Regions from separate parts of the Ruegeria sp. HKCCD6647-2 genome, predicted to be linked through region 3. Evidence: riboswitches for the same ligand, from Rfam matches in the RefSeq annotation. Region 3 holds a riboswitch; each other region holds the start of a gene.

Region 1 (3,270 bases), 130 kb from region 3:
GACTATCAGGTCGAAGCCGCGCTTGCCTTTGCGATTACCGACCGCTCGCGACCCGTAAAACTGGTCTGGTCGCGTGAGGATGACATCACCGGTGGGTACTACCGCCCCGCCGTGGCGCATAAAGTGCGTGTGGGTCTGGACGCAAATGGAAACATCGCCGGCTGGGATCACCGCATCGCCGCCCAGTCGATCATGAAAGGCACCGCGTTCGAAAGCCTGATCGTGCACAACGGCGTGGACCACAGCTCGGTCGAAGGCGTGACCGAGAACCCCTATCAAATCCCGGGGCAGTTCATCGGTCTAAGCGATGTGGCAAAGGCCACATCTGTTCTCTGGTGGCGCTCGGTCGGACATACCCACACGGCCTACGTCATGGAGACCATGATGGACGAAGCCGCCCGTGCCGCAGGTCGCGATCCGGTTGAGTTCCGCCTGGCCCTGCTGGAAGGCAGCGGCAATGATCAGAAGCGATTGGCCGGTGTGCTAAAATTGGCGGCGGAAAAGGGCAACTGGGGCAACGCGCCCGAGGGACGCAACCAGGGCATTGCCGTTCACAAAAGCTTTGGCAGCTACGCGGCCGAAGTCGTGGAAATATCCGGCAACGCCGATGACGGGGTGAAGATCGAGAAGGTAACCTGCGCCATCGACTGCGGACTTGCAGTCAACCCGGACGTGATCAAGGCACAGATGGAAGGTGGCATCGGGTATGGTATCGGTCATGTGATGCGGGACGAAATAACCCTGACGGATGGTGTCGTAGACCAGTCCAACTTTCCCGATTTCGAGCCGTTGAGAATCGGCGATATCGGCGCAATCGAAGTTCATATCGTACCTTCCGCCGAAATGCCCACCGGAGTTGGTGAACCCGGCACCCCGCCGTCCGCTCCGGCACTGGCCAACGCCATCGCCGCGACCGGTCCGCGGGTGACGGAATTGCCAATGATCAGCAGCGGCGTCAGCTTCGTATGACAACTAACCCTGCGCCGGTCGGTTCTTAGATCGGCGCAGGGGTCCAATCGCCTATTTCCAATGTTGCACCAGTACGATTAGCTGCCTGGCGGTTCACAGATTACTTCCCACCCAGCAAATCGTGTTTTCAAAAGTTCCATATTGACGCAACCTGCGTTCTCGGGCACTCAAACGCGTGATGGTTCCCGATGGTCCACCCAAGGGATGAAAAGGGAATACGGTGAGGTCTGCCATTTGGCGCCAATTCCGTGACTGCCCCCGCAACTGTAAGCGGCGAGCGACGCCAAACAGCCACTGGTCCTTGAGACCGGGAAGGATGGCCAAGCATCGACCCGCAAGTCAGGAGACCTGCCATCAGATGTTCAACCAACCCGGGGCGGGGCGTCCTGGAAGGAGGCTTTGATGGCACGTTCGATACGTGTTTACCTGAACGGCACCTTCTGTCCACGCTTGGCAACAAGCGGAGCGGGCAATGCCAGAGACACCTGATCATTTCCTTCTGATATGCTCGACTTGTGGCGGGGAATTGCCAGTTGACGCTATTCGAAACGCGCTGACTGGCAGGCTTCCTGAGGGATTTGCTGTTCGCACCGTTGCTTGCATGGCGGGCTGCGCACAGCCAACGACCGTCGGGTTTCAGGCTGTCGACAAAGCGCAATACCTCTTCGGCAGCATTCAAACGCCGCAAGAGGTGGAAGCGCTGGCCGAGTTTGCACACCAATATCGCGACAGCGTGGATGGGTGGACCAACGCCACGGACCGACCGCGCCCGTTATTTTCAAAAACTCTTTCTCGCTTGCCCCGGATCCGATTGGAGGAGCCCTCATGACGACCTCGACCTTTCTGGCTGCGCGTGATCTCGAATACTATGCGCTCAACGGTGACGTGCTGCTGCAAGGCGCCTCGTTCGAGCTGGACGAGGGTGCGATTCTGGCAATCGCCGGCCCAAATGGGGCAGGAAAGACAACTCTTCTGAACCTGTTGTGCGGAACCGTTGAGATTGGTTTGGGCGATGTTCAGGTCAATGGGCGTAGTCTCAAACATATGCCCGCCAAAGAGCGGGCCCGCATGATCGCCGTTGTCAGCCAGCAGGAGCTTCCGGATGGCAGGTTGTTTTTGCGAGATTACGTCGCCTTGGGCCAGATTCCGATCTGGCCAGATCGTTCAGCAGAGGAGCATGCAGCAGAGCTGTCCAGAATTCTGGACCTGACGGGCCTCGGCGCATTGGCAGACAAACGCATGGCAGTGTTGTCGGGAGGCGAACGTCAAAGAGCTCATATCGCCCGCGCGCTGGCTCAGAATCCGTCCTTGCTGTTTCTGGACGAACCCACCAACCACCTCGATCCCGACGCCAAGGGGCGCATGCTGTCTCTGGTTGCCGAACTGGGCATAACGGTGGTCATGATCGTCCACGATCTGGTGATGATCCCGGAATTTGCCACGCATGTGGCGTTGATGAAATCCGCACGGCTGACCGGTTTTGGACCGGTCGCCGAAGTGCTGACCCCTGAACGGGTTCGCGACACATTCGGCGTCGATTACCTGTGCTTTCACCATGAAGGGCGCGTGATCCCGGCATTGGATATCCGAAAAACCACTGTTTCTACTTAAGAAAAGGAAAACTCTGAAATGAAGAACATCTGGTCTGTGGCGCTGATGACAGCCATGGCTGGCGGCGCTGCCGCGCATGAGGTCACCGTCGACAATTGCGGCGAGCCGCTTGTGTTTGAGTCGCAACCCGAACGCCTGGTCGTGCACGACATGAACATGACCGACATGGCCTTTGCACTGGGTCTGCAGGACAAGATCGTCGGCCTTACCGGCATCACCGGATGGTACAAGACCAGCCCGGAATTCGACACGCTGCGCGGTGACATCCCAGAGCTTGCGCCGAAATACCCAACTGTTGAAAACCTCGTGGCGGTCGAACCCGACCTGTTCTTTGCAGGCTGGTATTACGGCATGAAGCCCGGCGGCGACGTGACCCCGGACACGCTTGAGCCGTTTGGCATCAAGACGATGATCCTGTCCGAAAGCTGCGTGCATCTGGACAAGGACCGCCCCGAAGCCAGTATGAACCTGCTGTTCGATGATGTTTTGCGTCTGGGCAAGGTCATGCATGTCGAAGATAAGGCCGAGGCGTTGGTGAGCGGCTGGAAAGATGAACTCGCCGCGATCGAGGCGCAGACGGCCGATCTTCCCAAGCCGCGTGTCTTCCTGCTGGACGGGCCGGCGGACGCACCCTTTACTGCTGGTAAGTTCGCCATCCCCGACGCGATGATTGCTGCCGCTGGTGGCGAG
Region 2 (3,270 bases), on a different contig from region 3:
GCGTCGGGTGTGATCTTGACGACCGACACCCAGTGGGTGATCTCGGCCAGATCGCGCAGAACGGCCAACGGATCCGCACCTTCGGCATATTGAGCGCCCAACTCGGTCAGGGCGCCCGCCGCATCCCCACGCAGGATCATGTCCATCAAGTCCAATACCCGGCCCCGATCGGCAAGCCCCAGCATGGCGCGGACCTGATCGGCGCTGGTTTCTCCTGCTCCATGGGAAATGGCCTGATCCAGCAGTGAGGTTGCGTCGCGTGCGGACCCTTCCGCAGCGCGGGTGATCAGGGCCAGCGCGTCCTCGGCAATCTGCGCACCTTCTGAATCCGCGATCTTACGCAAAAGGCCGATCATGTCTTCGGGTTCGATCCGGCGCAGATCAAATCGCTGGCACCGGGACAGAACCGTCACCGGAACCTTGCGAATCTCGGTTGTGGCGAAGATGAACTTCACATGCTCGGGCGGTTCTTCCAGCGTCTTGAGCAGCGCGTTGAACGCGCTGGTCGACAGCATGTGAACCTCGTCGATGATATAGATTTTGTAGCGGGCTGAAGCCGCGCGGTAGCGGACGCTGTCGATGATCTCGCGGATGTCGTTGACACCGGTGCGACTGGCAGCGTCCATCTCCATCACGTCGACATGGCGGCCTGCCATGATCGCTACGCAGTGTTCGCATTTTCCGCAGGGTTCGGTCGTGGGGCCGCCATTTCCGTCAGGACCGATGCAGTTCATGCCTTTCGCAATGATGCGGGCGGTCGTTGTCTTACCGGTCCCGCGAATGCCGGTCATGACGAAGGCCTGCGCGATCCGGTCCGCCTCGAACGCGTTTTTGAGCGTGCGCACCATGGCATCCTGGCCAACCAGGTCTGCAAAGGTTTCCGGGCGATACTTGCGGGCGAGAACCTGATAGGCGGGGCTGGGCGTGTCGGTCATGTCTGCTCTGGCGGATTCGAGTTACGCCGCAGCGTAGAGCGCCCCGACCTCCGCGTCCACCGCAGGGCGGAACGAAATTTGTTTTGAAAGTCGCCGGGTCGGGATAGAACCTGCCGGCAAGGTGAAATTGGAAACCCGATGGCTCAGTTTGAAATCTACGACTTGCCGCTTGGCGGCGGCACGTTGGCATTGTCACCCCTTCCGGGGCGCGGTGGAGACTACGCCGCCGATCTGGACACGCTCAGAAACTGGGCGCCGGACATCGTAATCTCTATGACCTCTGCGGCCGAGTTGACGCAAGGAGGAGCTGGAAGTTTTGGCCAGGACGTCAAAAGCAATGGGGTCCGGTGGGTTCATCTGCCCATCGAGGATTTCGGATCACCACCAGCCGAAATAGTCGAGCGATGGCCGGTAGTTAGCAAGACCGTGCTGAGGACTTTGTCGCACGGAGGTCGGGTCCTGGTGCATTGTCGTGGCGGGTGTGGTCGATCCGGAATGGTGGTTCTGCGATTGATGGTGGAAAACGGTGAAGCGCCCCAGGCGGCGCTGTCCCGACTACGCGCAATTCGCCCCTGTGCCGTCGAAACTGACGGGCAGATGCGCTGGGCCGTGGGAGCCGCCCGCGCACCTTATTCGCAATAGGTCAGGCCGTTGCGAAGGCTTCCGCCTGCACCGGATGGCTGGGCGCCAGTGCTACCGCTTCCAGTAATGCGCAGGGCGGGTTGCTGATCGCCTGAGAGGGCAGGGACGTCAGCTCTGTTCCAAACATCAGCTCGGCGTAATCATCCAACCTGTCAGAACTGGTTTCGGGATCCGCGCCGCAATAAATTCTCACCTGGTCAGGTCGCGCGCGAAAGCGGGCGGAACATCCTTGCGGGCAGTGTGTCAGGTCCGAACTGCCTTCGATTTCGAACTCATTCGTGGTCGAATGCCCTGCTGCTGCAACGGCTTGAACCATGGCGCGCGCCATGCGGGCGAGCGCGGGGCAGGTTTTGCCGGTGCGCTGGCAAATGGTAGCTGTGAATTGATGTGTCTCGGTCTTCCAGATCATGCTGCGCCCTCCGCGCGTGGGACGAAGGGTGAGAGATCGGGAAAGGCTGCAAACTGCGACCAAATCCCGCCCGGACACCCCGCCCGAGTTTCGGTTTCAAGTTCTGATGGCAGGTCTCCTGACTTGCGGGTCGCTGCTTTGCCGACCTTCCCAACCTTTCGGTCAGTGGTGTTTCGGCATCGCTCTCCGCTTACAGTTGCGGGGGCAGTCGCGGACTTGGTCCCAACCGGATCAACCGGGGTGGACCGCACCGCGTTCCCTTTTCATCCCGGCCATCGTGAGAGGGCGCGGGAACCATCACCGCATCGCTAGCGGTTGCAGTGTGGCCGAGTCAAGCAGATTGGCCATTCAATGGTTCGCGAGACTTTTTCAGCGCGGTAAGTGGACGTTTGGTCACCTTAATCCGGCCTTGACTCGGAGGGGTGGATAGGGCCGATTGAGCGAGTGAACTGATCGGTTCAGTTAGGGCTGGAGAACAGATGTTGGACGCTCGGTATACGGTGATTGCCGAAGATATTCGGTTCCCTTCGGGGCCGGCCATGCTGTCGGGGCGTTTGTATTTACCGCATTCCGACCCGCAAACCGTTGTTGTGCTGAACAGCGCGACCGGGGTGCCAAGGGATTATTATCGGCATTTCGCGCAGTGGCTTGCAGCCGAACGGGGTATGGCCTGTCTGACATATGATTATCGGGATTTCGGCCATTCCCTTTCGGGCCGATTGAAGGAATCGACAGTCACAATGGCAGATTGGGCACTGGTCGATATGCCCGCGGCCCGGGCCGAGATGCGACGACGGTTTCCGAACGCGCAACACTGGACAATCGGCCACTCGGTCGGTGGAATGCTCGGTCCTTTGCAGCCGGATATCGAGATGATCGACCGAATGATCTGCGTTTGCTCGGGCTTGGTCACGTTGTCAGATCACCCGTGGCCCTATCGCGGGCTGGCCGGGTTGTTCTGGTATGGCCACGCGCCGTTGGCCGTGCATATGCTGGGCTATCTGCCCGGCAAGGCGCTTGGCTTCGGCTCGGATCTTCCGCCGCAAGTGTATTGGCAGTGGCGCAAGTGGTGCACATCACCATCCAGCTATGTGCCCGAGACCGGTTCCAGCCTGCCCGCGGTGGATTGGTCCCGGGCCGGAGGACCGGTTGATCTGTTCGCATTCACCGACGATCAAATGGTTCCGCCCAACGCGGTCTGGAGGCTGGCTGATCTTTATGGACCAGACGCCAATCGCATCCTCATCGACCCGCAGGACACTGGGCTGACCGGCATTGGTCATA
Region 3 (3,270 bases):
CAGATTTCCGGGAATGGTGATCCCTCTGGCCGCCGCTGCCTTGGTGGGGCCGGCTTGTGTGACAACGATCAGACCATTTTCTTTCACTGCAGTCTTAGTGGCGTCCACCAGTTGCTCATAGCTCTTGTCGGTAGGGTAGACAGCCCATCCGGCCAAGGGTTCTTGGGCCAGCGTGGGAACGGTCAGCATACACAAAACGGGTAACAATGCCTTCATGACCGCGCCTCCCTTGGATCGGTAGCGTGATTGTTGCCCGAAATTGCGAGGTGGTGCACTCACATTCCTGTGTATCAAAACACGACAGAGGCTTGCTCTGTAGTCGCGAAACCCGCAGAAACGCGTGAACGTTTCCGAACGAGGCCAAGTTGGACAAGATTCGTTTGCTGATCTGTGAAAGCTGTGCGGGCACGCGCGATCGCGATGCTGAACGTCGGGCAGTGCAAGCTGCGTTGACCATTATCGGGCTGGACGACAGGGTCGAGGTCGGAGCTCATGCCTGCTTCAGCGGTTGCGACAGCCCTACCACGCTGGTTTTGCAGGGGCAGGGGATGGCTTCATACGTCTTCACGGGGATTGATGCTGTCGCTGACGCAGAAGACATCGCTGCAACATGTCGGGCGTTTTTGGACAGCCCCTCGGGTTGGATTGAAGACGCCCGGCCATGCGGGCGTCTTCGGATGTGTCTGCGTGCGCGTGTTCCGGCGCTTTAGTTGACCTGAACCGTGACGGCAGTGCTGACCGGTACGTTTTCGACCGTCAGCGGGCTGTGGCTGTTTGCGTTCAGCGAAACTGAAACCTCGACTTCACCCTTCGGCAGGTCGGGAATATGCATCCAGTTGCCATAAAGGCGCGCCAGCTTCTCGCCATTCACATAGACATGGGCGTGACCCTCGCCGTCATTGTCAGCCTTCGATGCGTTTTCCGGCGAGAACCGGAAGTTCTGAGGCATGACGTGCAGGTTCCAGCCGGCCATCGGGTCCTGTGTCAGCGCGATTTCCAAACCGGGTGCATTCGGACCGGATGGCAGGTTTACGGCGGTGGAATGGTCGTGCGCCATCGCCTCGGCATGGGCGCTGCCGTGATGGGAAGGATCGGAATGGTCATGACCGTCGAAAGTGACACCATTGGCTGCGGCCAGCACAAATCCAGCGCCTCCGCCAAAGACCAGACCAATTGCAAACAGAGCAAGTGAGCGGGACATTTCTTATCCTTGAAAAACAATAGCCCGCCGGGGTTTGCCCGGCGGGCGCGTCATGCAGTCGATCAGGCGCTTGCTTCGGCGTGCTTGGCTTCTCTCTGCCAGAAATACCCGGCAAAAGACCCAACCAGTACCCAGGCCACCAAACCGATGCCAAAGGCGCGTGCTGCGAACAGCGCGCCGATTTCGGTTGGAACAGGCCCGGTGAAGACATCCGGTTCCGGTGCGCCGATCACATGCGGGGCCAGCAGCAGCGCGGCAGCAACAACATAGCTGATGAGATTACCGCCAAAGGCGATCAGCCACATGGCAACACCCGCCGCGGCTACCGTTGCGAACCACCAGACCTGCCGGGCATAGACATCAGCCGCGGCAACGCCGGGAACTTCCGGTGCCAGCGTAAAGCCTGGCGCCAGGTGAAAGGCGACAAAGCCCGCAAGCCCCCACAGAACGCCGGTGCGGCCATCGACCGTATGCCCAAGACCTTCGGTCACCGACATCAGCGCAACCAGCACCAGCGCATAGCCGGTATAGGTCAGCATCGTGAAAATCACGCTCAGCGCGTCGCGGGTCAGGTCCGAGAACATGCCCGGCAACTCGGGGTGGGCAGAGACGGCTTCGGCTCCGAAATGAACCAGCTCACCCGATTCATACAGTTCGGCGTGCAACAGAACCGGTTGCACAAACGCAAGCTGCAGCAGAGCGGCAATCAGCCCCGCTGCAGCACCAGCGAACAACGCGCTGGTCAGAATGCGACTGAACATTGTCTCAGTGGCAGGGGAAGCCGGTTGCGTGGCGCACGTCATGCGCTGCGTCATGCAGCGCAGCCGCCTGAACATGGCCGGTCAGGGTGATGATGCCCAGACCCAGTGCAACAGCGAACAGAGCCGAAAGTACACCTGTGCGAGCGACCGATGCCGTTTGAGTTTGTGTCGTCATATTTATCCTCCTGTGCCGCCGCACCCGACGGCCGGTGTTTCAATTTTCGCCTGGCAGGTCTCCTGGCTCGCGGGTCGGTGCCTCTGTTCGCCTTCCCCCCGGAACCGGGAGTGGCTGGTTGAACAGGGGCTCACCGCTTACAGTCGCGGGGGCGGCTTTGGATTTGACCTGCGTGCAGGCCGCACCAAATTCCCTCTTAGCATCCGGATGTCTCCGGCAGGACCAGACAGTTTCATTTAGCCGTGAAGGGCTCGCGCACGCAATGACCAAATGCGACGTTTTCGGTCAGATCCCGCGCTTTTTCAGCAGATAGATATCCATGATCCAACCATGTTCCGCCCGAGCCCGCGCGCGGATTTCAAGAATCTCGTGCGCCACGTCGGCCAACGGGCCCTTGATCAGAATCTCCTCCGCCATGCCCACGTAAGCGCCCCACCAGATGTCGAATTGGGCCATATCGAGGCATTGGAAAGAGCATTCTCCATCCAGCATGACAGCCACTTTCGAAGCAGCGTCCGGCCACCCTCCGTCTCGCAAACGCCGACCTGTTGTCACCACATAGGGCGCGCCAATGTCGTTGATCGGAACGGCATGCGCGGCCGTCAGCGCCTGCAATGCTGTTATGCCGGGAACCACGCGCGTTTTCGGCTGTGGGTCGAGGCGCGAGGCGATCCGAAGCGAACTGTCGTAGAGCGAAGGATCACCCCAGATCAGCAAGGCGACGGTGCGAGCCTCTGGGTGGGCGTCAATCGCGTCACGCCAGCGTTCGGCTATCGCGTCGTGCCATTCATCCACACCGCGAAGGTAACCATCTTCGGCCCGTCGTTTTGGGATGTCGAAATAGGCGGTTCTTGGTGGCTTGTCCGCGACCTGTGCGATGATCTGCTCCCGAATTCCAGCCAGATCCGCCTTGTTTTCACCTTTGCGGGGAATCAGGATCAGATCTGCCTCTCGGATCGCCTGCGCGCCCTGAAACGTGACATGATCGGGATTGCCGGTGCCAATGCCAATGAGGTTCAGTTCAATCATCGTCAAACTCTGCCAACGGGCCGTACAGGATCAGGGCAGGGGCCGTACCGATCTCGGTTTTCAGTTTTTCGGACAATGCGCCGATGGTAGAGCGATGCAGAACC

The links. Region 3 has a riboswitch for cobalamin ahead of AC2TDJ_RS12275 (CbtB domain-containing protein). Riboswitches for the same ligand answer to the same signal wherever they lie in the genome.
Region 1: linked by a shared signal. The riboswitch ahead of AC2TDJ_RS12835 (DUF1636 family protein) and the one ahead of AC2TDJ_RS12275 (CbtB domain-containing protein) in region 3 are both predicted to bind cobalamin.
Region 2: linked by a shared signal. The riboswitch ahead of AC2TDJ_RS08485 (hypothetical protein) and the one ahead of AC2TDJ_RS12275 (CbtB domain-containing protein) in region 3 are both predicted to bind cobalamin.

The regions. Positions count from the first base shown of each region.
Region 1 is NZ_JBWVBD010000004.1:291,155-294,424, forward strand. Features, by position in the region: gene AC2TDJ_RS12830 (xanthine dehydrogenase family protein molybdopterin-binding subunit) at 1-969, shown strand, start outside; cobalamin riboswitch at 1,132-1,339, shown strand; gene AC2TDJ_RS12835 (DUF1636 family protein) at 1,442-1,798, shown strand; gene AC2TDJ_RS12840 (ABC transporter ATP-binding protein) at 1,795-2,580, shown strand; gene AC2TDJ_RS12845 (ABC transporter substrate-binding protein) at 2,599-3,270, shown strand, end outside.
Region 2 is NZ_JBWVBD010000002.1:505,784-509,053, reverse strand. Features, by position in the region: gene AC2TDJ_RS08495 (DNA polymerase III subunit gamma/tau) at 1-935, opposite strand, end outside; gene AC2TDJ_RS08490 (protein-tyrosine phosphatase family protein) at 1,074-1,577, shown strand; gene AC2TDJ_RS08485 (hypothetical protein) at 1,579-1,986, opposite strand; cobalamin riboswitch at 2,078-2,300, opposite strand; gene AC2TDJ_RS08480 (alpha/beta hydrolase family protein) at 2,466-3,270, shown strand, end outside.
Region 3 is NZ_JBWVBD010000004.1:166,006-169,275, reverse strand. Features, by position in the region: gene AC2TDJ_RS12295 (DUF302 domain-containing protein) at 1-216, opposite strand, end outside; gene AC2TDJ_RS12290 (DUF1636 family protein) at 366-710, shown strand; gene AC2TDJ_RS12285 (hypothetical protein) at 707-1,201, opposite strand; gene AC2TDJ_RS12280 (CbtA family protein) at 1,264-1,962, opposite strand; gene AC2TDJ_RS12275 (CbtB domain-containing protein) at 1,967-2,137, opposite strand; cobalamin riboswitch at 2,173-2,379, opposite strand; gene cobF (precorrin-6A synthase (deacetylating)) at 2,423-3,166, opposite strand; gene cobA (uroporphyrinogen-III C-methyltransferase) at 3,159-3,270, opposite strand, start outside.